2 linked regions of the Gemmata obscuriglobus genome follow. The main gene of each other region encodes a partner of the protein of the gene in region 2 in a complex. Links are inferred from orthologs where the notes say so. Each region holds a gene or a part of one and is shown on either strand. Other genes may lie near its edges.

What was found.
Region 1: rpmG (region 2) and rplL share a complex: the UniProt entries of both Escherichia coli proteins name them as parts of the 50S ribosomal subunit. The link is inferred for Gemmata obscuriglobus from one-to-one orthologs.

The regions. Positions count from the first base shown.
Region 1 is NZ_CP042911.1:6,460,140-6,462,839, forward strand. It holds rplL (50S ribosomal protein L7/L12), read right to left. Parts: upstream 1,694-2,700; coding sequence 1,307-1,693; downstream 1-1,306. Other genes in the region: rpoB (DNA-directed RNA polymerase subunit beta), read right to left, coding at 1-757; rplJ (50S ribosomal protein L10), read right to left, coding at 1,815-2,366; rplA (50S ribosomal protein L1), read right to left, coding at 2,478-2,700. UniProt on the Escherichia coli protein: The binding site for several of the GTPase factors involved in protein synthesis (IF-2, EF-Tu, EF-G and RF3). Is thus essential for accurate translation.
Region 2 is NZ_CP042911.1:3,182,633-3,193,446, forward strand. The notes cover bases 4,656-7,304. They hold rpmG (50S ribosomal protein L33), read left to right. Parts: upstream 4,656-5,719; coding sequence 5,720-5,890; downstream 5,891-7,304. Other genes in these bases: GobsT_RS13115 (glycosyltransferase family 2 protein), read right to left, coding at 4,656-5,545; aroE (shikimate dehydrogenase), read left to right, coding at 6,091-7,304. Also shown: GobsT_RS13095 (1-aminocyclopropane-1-carboxylate deaminase/D-cysteine desulfhydrase), read left to right, coding at 1-5; GobsT_RS13100 (DUF1549 and DUF1553 domain-containing protein), read left to right, coding at 47-2,305; GobsT_RS13105 (YcjX family protein), read right to left, coding at 2,315-3,694; GobsT_RS13110 (polysaccharide deacetylase family protein), read right to left, coding at 3,834-4,466; more of GobsT_RS13115, read right to left, coding at 4,463-4,655; more of aroE, read left to right, coding at 7,305-7,653; GobsT_RS13130 (shikimate kinase), read left to right, coding at 7,707-8,270; GobsT_RS13135 (transposase), read right to left, coding at 8,417-9,112; GobsT_RS13140 (helix-turn-helix domain-containing protein), read right to left, coding at 9,082-9,552; GobsT_RS13145 (transposase), read right to left, coding at 9,856-10,814.

The sequences.
Region 1 (2,700 bases), 3.3 Mb from region 2 along the record:
CGATGCACGGCATCTGATTCGCTTCCGGATCGCCCACGAGCTTCAGGCGGGACCCGGCCACGGACACGTTCACCTGCTCGATGACCTCGCCGAAGAACTCCTTGAGGATGCTCTCCGTGGTGGAGTACATCGGGTCCATCGCGCGCAGCAGCGTGACGGCGGAGAACTTGCCGCTCTGGTCGATGCGGACCCCGAGCGTGTCCTTCTTGGTCGCGTTGATCTCGATCCAGGAGCCGCGCTCGGGGATGATGCGGCAGGAGTGCAGGTCCTTGTCTGCCTCGCGGGTGACGACGAAGTCCACCCCCGGCGACCGGTGCAACTGAGATACAACGACGCGCTCGGCGCCGTTAATAATGAATTCGCCGCCGCCGATCATGATCGGCATGTCACCGAGGTAGACCTCTTCCTCGACGGGCTCGCCCTCGGTCTTCCGCAGGCGCAGCCACACGCGAAACGGGCGGCCGTAGGTGAGGCGGAGCTGGCGGCACTCGTCCGGGTCGTAGCGCGGCTTGCCCAGCTCGTAGCGGAGGTACTCCAGCTTGATCCGCTTGTCGTAGCTCTCGATCGGGAAGATCTCTTGGAGCACCCCTTCGAGGCCGGTCTGTGTACGCTTGTCGTAGCTCGCGTCGAGCTGCAGGAACCGGTCATAGGACCGGGTTTGCACGTCCGTGAGGTCCGGCACTTCCACGGCGTCGCCGAAGCGGCCGAAGTCGCGGTTCACGGTCGGGACAATGATTCGCTGAGCCGGGATCGGCATCGGTCGCTCCTTACCAGAAAAACACGAGCGCGACGCATCATGCACGCCGTTACCAATGCGGCAACGGGGCTTGCGTCGGTGAGCAACGAGCGTTATTGAAGAGTAGAGAAGGCTGTTCCCGCCGCAACCGCACGCGAAGGGCGCGCGACGAAGGACGGCTCGCGGAACACGACTCCCCCACACAGACCCGGCACACAAGGCGCCTGGTTCGCAGCGGGGACGTCAACGGTCATAGGCATGGTTTTGAATCGAAGAGGTACGACACATCGGAGCGAGTGGGTCGTGTACATTGTCACCACTGGCTACGCGGAACCGCCCCTCTCACTCACATCTCAATCCCCGGTCGCGCTCGCGAGCGGCACCGGAAGCGACGAATAGCAAGTGAAGAGAGAACAGGGGTCGTAACGGCCGTAACAGGGCGTGGCGCGACCACACGCCATACGACAATAATACCCAGGCGGGGTGGAAAAGTCACCCCACCTGGGCATTTTTTTTGCATCCCACCAGGACCACCTAGTCGCTATCGACCAGGTGATCTTCGGAGCAAAATTAGCCAGCCGGCTTGATGGAGACCTTCGCACCGGTCTCTTCCAGCTTCTTCTTGACGTCTTCGGCGGTCTTCTTGTCCACACTTTCCTTGATCGACTTCGGCGCACCTTCGACCGTCGCCTTGGCTTCGCCGAGGCCCTGGCCGGTGATTTCGCGCACGACCTTGATCGTCTTCACCTTGTCGGTGAAGCTCTCCAGGATCACGTTAAACTCGGTCGCTTCAGCCGGCTTTTCGGCCGCAGCAACGGGACCCGTGGGAGCAGCGACCGCAACCGCGCCAGCGGCCGGCTCGATCTGATACTTATCCTTGAGGTAGGTCTTGAGTTCAACAGCCTGAACGAGGGTGAGGCCAGCGAGAGCGTCGCCGAGTTCTTGAACGGAAGCCATGACTTCGATCCTTTGGTGAATGCGCCGGGTGAAGCGATCCGGCTAGGTGCGTAATAGCTGGTCAGGTTAAAAGCCCGAGCCACACTCGGGCTCAAATAGACAATTAAAATCCCAACAGAGTTCAGCTAGCAGCAGCAGGGGCCGCAGCCCCTTCGCTCTGCTTCTCTTCGATCGCCTTAAGAATCCCGGCGAGCTCCGCACCCGGCGCCATGAGAGCACCGGCCAGAGCGGCCCCCGGCGCAAGGACGGCGGCGACAACCTCGCCAATCGCCTCTTGCTTGGTCGGCACCTTGGCGAGCTGCGCCAGGGTCATGATCTCGCCGTCAGCGATGCCGGTCTTTTCTTTGACCTTCTCAGGCACCTTCAAGTCCGGACGGAGCAGCTTGAGAGCAGCCTCCACTGCGGTCCCAAGAGCCTTCGCGCTGTCGGCACCCCAGCACAGAAGGGTCGGGCCGGAGCCCGTTTCCACCTTCATGCCGTTCTCGCTGAACACCTTCCGCACGAAGCTGTTCTTGACCATCTTCACTCGAACCTTCTTCTCACGAAGGCTCTTCCGAAGCGTATAGTCAGCCGCGGAGTCCAGCTTCAGCGGTTCCAGCAGAACGAAGTCCCGCACACCCTGAAAGGTCTTGCGGAGGCTGTTCAACTCCAGTTCTTTGATCTTCTTGCTCATTGGTGTCTCGTGTTTGGCGCCTTGTGCTCAGTGTTTTGCAACCGGAACTTGCTCGCCAGCACACAAGGGCGGCAAGCAAAGCGCCGGACACAAAACACGAAACACCAATTATTAGATCGACAACCGGATGCCCGGCGACATGGTGGCCGAGAGCACGACGCCGTTGATGAAGTTCCCCTTGACGCCCGAAGGCTTCACGGAGCGAATCTGCTCAACGAAGGTCGTAATGTTCTCAACGAGCTTCTGCTCGTCGAAGCTCAACTTGCCGACACCAGCGTGGATCTGACCCGTCTTGTCGGTGCGGTACTCGACCTTGCCGGCCTTGAACTCCCGC
Region 2 (10,814 bases):
TGTAGTCGGTCGCTTACGCTGGACGCTCCCCGCGGAGACCGCCGTGATGACCCGCCGCGCCGTTCCGGTCGCCCTGCTCGCGCTGGTGCTGCTCGCCGTTGAGTACGCCGGGGGCGAACCGCCGAAGTACGCCGATCCCGAACTGAAGCCGAAGGACCGTGCGCACTGGGCGTTCATACCCCCGAAGCGGCCGGTGCTACCGAAGGCGCCACCGGGGGCCAACCCGATCGACGCGTTCGTTCGCGCGCGACTAGACGCGGAAGGGCTGAAGCCGTCCCCTCGGGCGGACAAACTCACGCTGATCCGGCGCCTCACGCTCGATCTGACGGGGCTTCCGCCGACGCCCGCTGAGGTCGAGGCGTTTCTGACGGACGAGCGCCCCGGCGCCTACGAAACGCTCGTGGACCGGTTGCTCGCTTCGCCGCACTTCGGCGAGCGGTGGGCGACTCACTGGCTCGATGTGGTGCGGTTCGCCGAGACCAACGGGTACGAACTGGACGCCGAGCGCCCGCACGCGTGGCGGTACCGCGACTACGTCGTCAACAGCTTCAACGCCGACAAGCCTTACGATCAGTTCGTGCGCGAGCAGATCGCCGGCGACGAGATGGCGGACAAAGACGCCAAACGTCGGCCCGAACTGCTCATCGCGACCGGAATGCACCGGTGCGGCCCGGTTCACCTCGTGAGCGGGAACCTCGATCAGGAGGTGCTGCGCCAGGAGGTGCTCACCGAGATGGTGAACGGAATCGGCTCGACCTTCCTGGGCCTGACGTTCGCTTGCACCCGGTGCCACGACCACAAGTTCGACCCGCTCTCGGCTGGGGATTACTACCGGCTCCAGGCGTTTTTCGCCAACGCGAAGTACACCGAGACGGACTTCGCCACAGCGGAGCAGCGCGACGCACGGAACAAGCGGGTGGAAGCGATCACCGCGAAGACCGCGCCGCTGAAGAAGCAGATCGCGGAACTCGATGCGCCGGTGCGTGCGAAGGTCGCGAAGGAGAAGCGCGAGAAGCTGGAGCCGCGCTTCAAGGACGCCCTTGATGTGCCGGCCGACAATCGCACCCCGGCGCAGAAGGCCCTCGCCGCGCAGGCAAAAACGCTCACGAACGTGAGCTGGGATGAGGTGCTCGCCGCGATGGCACCGGATCATCTTGCGAAGCGCGCGAAGCTCCGGGAGCAACTCCACACACTCGAAGCCCGGATGCCCCCGCCGACACCGGCGGCGTGGGCGATCGAGAACTCGGGACGCGCGAAAACCCACGTCCTTCGACGCGGCGAGGCGCATCTGAAATCGGTGGAGGTGCAGCCCGGCCTGCCGCGTGTGCTCGTTCAGGGTGATGCGTCGGTTCCAAAGACCCGACGCGAACTGGCGGACTGGCTCACGGCGCCCGAGCACCCGTTAACGGGGCGCGTGATGGTGAACCGGTTGTGGCAGCACCACTTCGGCCGCGGGCTCGTGGCCACCCCCAACGACTTCGGAACCCGCGGCGACCGTCCGACGCACCCGGAACTGCTCGACTGGCTCGCGACCGAACTCGTTGAGTCGAAGTGGAGTTTGAAGCGCGTCCACCGCCTGATCGTGACCAGCGAAACCTACACGCAGTCGGCGACCGCTGACGGCGGGGCGAAGGTCGATCCCGACAACAAACTGTTGTGGCGGATGAACCGCCGGCGCCTCGAGGCGGAGGCCGTGCGCGATTCGATCCTGGGGGCCGCGGGGACGCTGAACCGCGAAGTCGGTGGGCCGTCCGTGAAGGTGCCGCTCGAACCCGAGGTGTACGATCTGATCTTCACCGAGGGCGAGCCGGACGGGCTGTGGCCGGTCACACCCGATGTGAAGCAGCACACGCGCCGCTCGGTCTACCTGTTCAACAAGCGGAACGTGCGGCAACCACTGCTCGAAGCGTTCGACCAGCCCGACACGCTGAACTCGTGCGCCGCGCGCCCGGTTAGTACGTTCGCCCCGCAAGCGCTGATACTGATGAACAGCCCGTTCGTTCACGATCAGGCGAAGGCGCTTGCGTTGACGCTGTTCGAGGAAGCCGGGCGCGACCCCGTGAAGCAGGTCGAGGCGCTTTACCGTCGCGCCGTCGGCCGCGCGCCGAACGCGACGGAGCGGTCTCTCGCGGCGGAGTTCCTGAAGGAGCAAGCCGACACCGTGCGCGAACGCGTCCGGGCAAAGGTGCCGGTTGGGATAGACTCGGCGGCGCTTCCCAAGGGGGCCGAACTAGCGCAGGTCCGGGCGCTCGCCGACCTGTGCGTGGTGGTGTTCAACACGCACGAGTTCGCGTACATCCCGTGACGAGAGCAATCAGTCGATGATGAACGTGGCGAGCTTGTCGAGGTTCACCTGATCCGGCGGGTAGTCCTTGCGGGTAGGCACCCGCGGGTAGACCTCGGGGAACGTGTACTGCCCGGCGGGCCATTCCGACGGCCAGTCGTTGGGCAACTCGGACGAGGTGAACCGCTGCTCGGCGCCCGGGGGAACTTTGCGACCGTCGGCGCCGCGGAGTGGCGTGCCCACCAGCACCCGCGGGCCGCCGGGCTCGGCGGCCAGGGCTTTGGTCGACACCACCGACGACACGTTGAAGAACTGCGAGCGCAGCCCGTCGCGGTCGGTGGCGAACCGCTCCACCATGCGGCGCGTGAGCAACTGCATCCGGTCGCGGTCGAGCGGGTGAACGAGGTCCAGTTTCGGCGCCACGAACGCGACGCGGGTGATCCAGCCCGGGCGCCACGAGTGCGGCAGGAACACCTTGCTCAGCCCGCGCGCCAGCGGACCGAATACGGTGTTCTCCCCCGGTTCGAGGACATCGAACAGGTCGCGGACGATTTGCCGGTTGTCGTCGTACATGCCGACCCCGCCGGCCAGGAGCATTGTGACATCGACCAGCACCACGAGGGCCGTACACGACCGGAACGCCGCGACGGTCGGCACGACCACCTGCTCCACGTAGCGCTCGTAGTGACTGGAAAACTGCTCGAACAGTGCGGTGCCCCCGCGCCGGAGAGCGGCCGGCAGCGGGCAGAACTGCGAGTCGGCGTCGAGGCCGCAGAACCGCGCCTCGGCCAGCGCCTCCGGTGCCATCGGCCGTGCAGCCTGGCCTTTCGTGTCGAGCAGAAACGTGGAAGGCGAAATGAGCGGCTTGTAGCGGAGGATCAGGTTGGCCAGCGCGAGGCGGTACGCCGCCAGGATTTCTTTCGCGGTCACCTGGGGGTTCTTGAGCGCGTCGAGAAACGCCGCGGAGCAGTCCCGGTAGGCGGTGTCGTTGGTGATCAGGTTCAGCACCCGCTCGGACCACCCGGTGAAGTCGCGGCCCAGCATCGCCGCGTCCGCGATCCGCTCGCCCGGGAGGTCGTACAGCTTCAGCAGGCAGTCGCTGAACGTCCAGTCGGACCGCTCGAACTGGCACACGAACTGGGACCGGTCGGTGCTCTTCGCGGGCCACCGGCCGGCGTTGACCAGCGCGTCGCGGTGCCCGCTGTAGTTGAACGGCACCCACCCGTCGTCCGATTCCTTGACGGTGAACTTGCGGAGCTGGGTGCCGGGCTTGCCGAGCGGAAACCGATCCGGGTCGTGGTCCTGAAGGTGGTTGATGAGCGACGTGAGCAGCACCGTTTTGCCGGAGTTGTACAGCCCGACCACCCCGACACGCGCTTCGGTGGTTTTGATGCCGCGGAAGATGCTCATGTGGCCCCCGGTCCGAGAGTCGATGCCGTGAGTGGTATTCGTTGTACCACACGAGCCCTTGCGTGCCGCGTAAAGGAATTCGCGCACTCGCACGAAAGGAGACCAGGCAATCCGTGGTGATTCTTACACGCCGGCCGCTTCACGTTCGTGAACGTCGGGCCATCGATCGGATGTCGGGTAAGAGCCGGCGGGCGGCGAGTCCGGGTAACACGACATCAAGAATCGGCGCAATCCACCGGTGGTCGTCGTGGAACAGAATGATGTCGCCGGGGCGAACGAACTTCAGCACTTCGTCCGCGCACCGCTTCGCGTCGGCCGCGCTTCGGCACCGCCAGTCGCCGCTGTCCAGCGACCAGGACATGCACCCTAACCCGAGCCGGCGGGCTGCGAGCCACAGCCCCGGTGTCAGCTTACCGAGTGGCGGGCGGAACAGGGTCGCGTGCGGTACGAGCAACTGGCACCGGCGCACGTCTTCGATTGACGCGCGAACCTCACACCAGCGCGGGACGGCGTGGCCGAACGTGTGGTTCCCGATCGCGTGCCCGTGACCCCGGACGTGTTCCACCAGCGCCGGCTCGGTGATTCGGTTGCCGACCAGAAAGAACGCGGCCGACGCCCCGAACGTGGAGAGGCGCTCGAGTACCGCTGGCGTGTGTTCGGGGTGTGGGCCGTCGTCGAAGGTGAGCAACACCTGAACACCCGCGATGCGGGTGCGGCTGAACGGGGCCAGCACGGCACGCTTCGCCCAGTGGGTTCGTCGGGCGAAGGTCATGCGGCGCGTCGGCCCCCGTCTGGTCGGTGGGAACGGTCCCATGTGGGAGGTCGACGGAACGCGGCCCCAAGGGTAACGAACCCGAGCCGGGCAACCACTCCGGGGGCACGCAAGAGCAGGCCGGCTCGGGTGCGAGTGACGCCGACGGCCCACACCGCACGAAAGTACAGCAACCCGAGCGCGGTCAGCAGCGCCGCGGGCCAGGCGAGGTACCCGCACAGAAAGCCCACCGCGACCGCCGCCACAACATAGCCCAGCACCAGCGGCTTGCTCGCGAGCAGTCCGGCCCCGCTCCACCTCCGGCGCTGACGGCACAACTCCGCAACGCCCGCTGGTGCCTCGCAGAACACCTGCGCTTCCGCGCAGTACCGAACACGAACGCCCGCGCGGCGCAGGCGCGCGGCGTATTCGGCGTCTTCGACCGCGCTGAACGCGGTCCAGGGGACGCGCTCCAGAACCCCGCGACCGAGCGCCATCCCGGTGCCGCGCAGGGGCACCGAGCAGCCGAGCGCGTCCCACCCGGCGGCGGTGATGGCGTCGAACGCCGCGCCCACCGCCGCGACGAACCCGCCGGGGCCGTCGTCTGCGTTGGCCGACTGCACGGCCGCCTGAACCGCTTCCGCACCCGCCGCGAATGCGGCGTCGAGTGCTCCGAGTGCGTCCGTGTTCAGCTCACAATCGGCGTCGAGCACCAGAACCGCATCGGGCGCGTGCCGCAGTGCGTGCTCTAAACCGAAGGCGAGTGCGAAGCCTTTCCCGCGCCGGTCCGGTTCGGCGCGCTCGGAACACTCCGCGCCGAACGCGCGGGCGACGTTCGCCGTCTGGTCGGTGCAGTTGTCCGCGATCACCAGTACCCGCACCCGTTCCGGCGGGTACCGGAGAGCCGCGAGGCTCCGCAGCGTTCGTGGCAGCGCCGCTTCTTCGTTATGTGCGGGGACGAGAACGGTGAAAGTGCGGGTCGGTCGGCGGCGCGGTACGAATGACCGGCGGCGCAACCCCGCAAGCGCGGGAACGAGATAACCCAGGCACGCCAGCGTCGCGGGGACGAGGCACCCCCAGGCCGCGACGGTCGCGACCATTCACACGTTCCGGAAAAGAAAGTCGGTTCGCCGGCGACATACCCACCCAGGAGCAGGCCCGCAAGCCAGATTCCGAAACGCACCTCCACGCCGGTGCGTGCGGCCAATATCATGTAACTTCTATCCCGGCTCCGTGGCCGGTCCACGCACTTAACTCCCTTGAGGGCGAACGAAATGGCGAAGTCGAAAGAAGCACGCAGCATCATCAAGCTGAAGAGCGAAGCCAGCGACCACTGCTACTTCACTCAGAAAAACCGGAACAACACCAAGGAACGCATCTCGCTCCGGAAGTTCGACCCGGTCGTGCGCCGCCACGTCATGTACAAGGAAGCGAGCAAGGTGTAACCCGCCCGCCGTGAGCCGGAATCCTGACCCGGGGCACGAAATCCGAAAGAACCGCACGGACCCAGGCCATACCGGCTTGGGTCCGTGTTTTCTGTCTTTGGTGCCTCACGCGCCGCGCTCGCCCGGTGTAAGTTGGTGGGAGCGTGGGTTTCGCGTTCGTCCCTACCTTCCCCTTCGAATCCTCCCCTAGAGGGGACGCTATGTCGTCGGATCGGGTGCTCGTGGTCATCGGCCGGACCCGCCACAAAATGGTCGTGGCCGAACTGCAAGAGGCGGTCAAACGCGGGGCCAAGTTCATCGAGCTGCGGCTCGACTTTCTCGCCAAGGCCGTCGATTTCAAGCGCCTCACCCCCTTGAAACAGTGCCCGTGGGTCGCCACCTTGCGCCGCCCGGCGGACGGCGGGCGGTTCTCGGGCAACGAGCAAGAGCGGATGATGATCATCCGCCAGGCGATCGCCTCGGGTGCGTTCGAGTGGGTGGACCTCGAAACCGACATCGCCGGCGCGGTGCCGCGGTACGGTAAAGTGAAGCGGATCGTCAGCTATCACAACACCGCGGAGACGCCGGCGAACCTCGACGACATCTTCGCCGACATGCTCAAGCAGGACGCCGACGTTTACAAGATCGCGGTGGCCGCGCAATCTCCCGCCGATGTCGCCAAGGTGCTGCACCTGCAACGCACCGCCCCGAAGCCGACGGTGGCGTTCTGCATGGGCGACATCGGGCAGCCGACCCGGTTTCTGGCGCTCAAGTTCGGGGCCCCGTGGATCTATGCGGCTTTCAACAAAGAGCGCGGCATCGCGCCGGGGTTGCCCAGCTTCGACGAGTTCCGAACGACCTACCCCGTTCAGGAAATCACCGCGGACACGCAGATCTTCGGCGTGCTCGGCGATCCGGTGGGGCACAGCCTCAGCCCGCTGCTGCACAACCACATGTACCGCAAGCTCGGCGTGAACGCGCTGTACCTGCCGTTTCAGGTGCCGCGCGGTCAACTGTCGCAAGCGCTCGAGGTGTACGGCCAGATCCCGGTTCGCGGGTACAGTGTCACGATCCCGCACAAGGAAGCCGCCGCCGCCCTCGCCAAACAGGCCGAGCCGACGGTACCGTTCACCGGGTCGGCGAACACGCTCGTGCGCCGCGACGACGGCGCCTTCGCCGCCGCCAACACCGACCTCGGTGCGATCCTCGACTCGCTCAAAGCGCACCTCGCCCAGAAGTCCAAAGACGGGCCGTTTGTGCAGTTGAGCCAACTGTCGGTGCTGATCCTCGGGGCCGGTGGGGCGGCCCGGTCCGCTGCCTACGGGATGCACCGCGAGGGGGCGCAGATAACCATTTCAGCCAGGACGTATGATCGGGCACAGAAGCTTGCCGAGGACGTGAAGTGCAAGGCGGTGGACTGGCACGCCCGGCACAACGTCAACTTCGACGTGCTCATCAACTGCACGCCCGTCGGGATGCACCCCAACGTGGACGAATCGCCGTGCCACTTCAGCGTCCTGAAGCCCGGTGCGATCGTATTCGACACGATTTACCGGCCGGAAACGACCCTGCTCATCCGCGAAGCCCGCGCTCGCGGCTGTGACACCATTACCGGCGTGGACATGTTCGTTCGGCAGGCGGCGCGGCAAATCGAATTGTTCACCGGACACGTGCCCGACACGGAAACCATGCGGACCATCATGCGGAAGGCCCTCTCGCCGCTGACCAAGGCGTTCGATGAAGAGGCGCCTGCTCGTGAAGACGCCGTCCGCGCGGACGAGTGAAGGCGCCGCTCCGACGGCGGTCCGGGATTTCTGGAACTGATGAAGGGGAGCGCGTGACCGGTGGAGCGACTGCACGCCCGAACGTAATCGTTCTGGTCGGGTATCGGGGGACCGGAAAATCGACCGTGGGGCGGTTGCTCGCGGAACGGTTGGGGTGGAGGTTCTTCGACACCGACGACCACGTTGAGGCCGCTGCGGGGAAATCGATTCGGGATATTTTCGCGACGGACGGTGAGCTTGCGTTTCGTGAACGGGAGTCCGAGGCGCTCACCGAACTGTGCCAGCGGGGCACGTGCGTGATCGCAACCGGTGGCGGCGCGGTGCTCCGCGAAGCGAACCGCGAACTGCTCAAGAGCAGCGGCTTCGTGGTGTGGTTAACGGCCACGCCAGAAACCGTACTCGCTCGGCTTCAGAGCGACCCCACAACCGGGGCGCGCCGGCCGAACCTGACGGCCGTTGGTGGTGAGGAGGAGGTGCGGGCGCTGATTGCGTTCCGTGCGCCGCTGTACCGTGCAACCGCGAATTGTGCGGTGGCGACCGATGCCCTGTCACCGGAGACGCTGACGGACGCGATCTTAAGCGCGCGAGCCGAGTCGCAAAGTGCCCGGGCGTCTTAGGCCGTGTGGACAGTCATGGCGTAAGTCGCTATTGCCCTGGTGGTTGTGACGATTGGCGGGCTTTCAGCTCTCCAGTCACTGGTCCTTGCAAATTCAGGACTTACGTCGATTGCCCGAACTGACTGTCCACACGCCCTAGTGCTGTGTCAGGTTTTGATTTTAGGGTAGAGGGATTTGAGCCTGTTGCGAGCATCGTCGGTGCGGAACTGCCGATCGACGCTACGCTGCTTGTCGTTGGTGTAGTCCTGCCAGGCGGCCGTCTCTACCCTCAACTCCTCTATCGTTGCGAACCGCCTACCCTGCACGCATTGCCGCGTCATCGCGCTCAGCTCACATTCCGCGACGTGCAACCAACTCCCGTGCTTGGGCGTGTGGCGGAACTCCGATCGCCTCACCAGCGCCCGCGCCGTTTCCGGGTCGAACGCCTCGTAGAACGCACCGATCGTGTGCGTGTTCCGGTTGTCGCACACCACGATCACCTTCACGGCATCCCGGTAGCGAGTCCGTAGTAACTCGGCCACCTCCAACGCCCAATCCACCTTCGTCCGCCGCTCCCGTACGCTCACCTGGCGCCACCCCACCAGCGCCTCACAGAACATGAAGATGCTCGCCGTGCCCGCCCGCTCGTACTCGTAGTCCACCCGGCGCGGATGATCCTTCGTCGCGGGAATCGGCGCCCGCGTCTCCTTGAGCAACGGGATCGGTTGCTCGTCCATGTTGAGTACCGGGTAGAGGCAATCGTAAGGCAAGGCATAGGTGTCCAGGACCAACGCCATGTGCGCCACGAACGCCGCGTCGGCGTCTGGCGGGATCACCCCGTACTCCAACTTCCGCGGCGCCATCGCGTTTTTTTGAGCGTCTGACGAATGGTCTCGTGGCTGATGGCGTCCACAACCTCCAACGCGACGACCTGCTCGGCCAGTAACCGCAGGCTCCAGTTGGCGAAGCCCTTGGGCGGCGGACCCAATCGCATCGCGATGACTGGGGCTTCCTGTTGGCCGTCGAGCAACTTGGCTCGCGGGGGCTCGGCCCGGGGTTGTCCGTGGAGTGCCACCTCGAACCCGCTCGTCACCACGCGCTCCCGGATATTCTCCACGGTCTTGGTGCGACATCCGACGGCCTCGGCAATCTTCGCATCCGTCCAGCCCGGGCCATCGGCATCGGCCTTCAGAAGAATCTGGGCCCGACGAACCTTCTGCGAGGATCCCTTGAGTTTCTTGACCACCTCCGACAACGTGGCCCGTTCCGCATCCGAAAGACGAACGATATACTTCTTCATCATGGCGGCACCTCACGGGGGGGCTGCCATCATACCAATGGACCCCGTGGCATCCTATTACGGCGGCGCGCAAGATACGCATTAATGCCAGCAGTCCGGCACTCATTACCTGTGATTCCCAGTGATTCAGCTTTGTTTATCTTTCGCGCCGCCGTAATAATTCGTTAGCCTGACACAGCACTAGCACCTGGATTCATGTTCAGAATCAGGGTGCTGAAACGACCTGGGTGCAAGGGGGCAGCAGGGGCGCTTTCAGACCTCTTCTAAAATCTTCCGGCCATGTGCCGCGCGGCCGGCGCTTATACTCTACTCGGTCAGGAGTGAGACATCTTCGAACTCCTGGAATTGGAGTGCCATGAGCGCGGCCAACGGTTCGGCGTGGGTAGTGTTGAGTTCACTCAGCGTGTCCTTGATGGCGGCCCTGAAGGTGGCGAAGTTGGGATAATACTTGCCGTAGACGCTCTTGCGCTTGAGGAATCGCCACAGGCGCTCGATGAGGTTCAGGTTGGGCGAGTAGCCGGGCAGGTACAACAGGGTGATCGACAACACGGCCGCCATCTTCCGGGGTAGCTCGCACATGGTATCGGTGTTCACTACCGTCGTGTCGGTCACCAACACGACGGTCCGGGTGACCGCGTTCCACGCGCCCGTCCGCTGAGTTGCTGATGATCGTGTGGGTGGTTGTGTGATCGGCCACAGGCAACACAAGTACGTCCTGTACACGCAGTGGGACTTGTTCACGAACCGCACGTGCTCACGCCCGGCGACGGCCGCATCCAAACAGGGCCTCAGCTGCGTGCCGAGAAACGCGCGCTGGGTCGCGACGTGCTCGGCGAGCGTTTTTTCTAGGCCGGCAAACCTGGCTGGATGAGCTTGTTTTCGAGGTTTTTCAGGTAGGTACCCGTCGGGGCCACGCCGGAATCGCCGCCGCTCGCGCCGCGTTTCCAGATCGGCTCGCCGCTGCTTCCACGCGGCCCGACCTGGCCCGTGCTGATCGGCCGCGGTGACCTCGCGGGAACGGGTCGCCAGCCCGGCCACCAGCTTGGCCGCGCCCCGCAGCACCAGTGACGGACTCGCGGCCTTGCGGCCGGTTGCCCGGCGCTCGTGGTGTCGGTGGCTCCCGAACGTCCACTCCAGGTCGTTGTTTGTCCGTGGTCGAACGACCGTGTCGTCGCACCCGAACAGCCCCGGCCGGTAGCTGCGGCTCACCTTCACGAACTGATCCACCGCCGAACCGAGCTTGCCGACCGCCCCCCCCCGGTGCC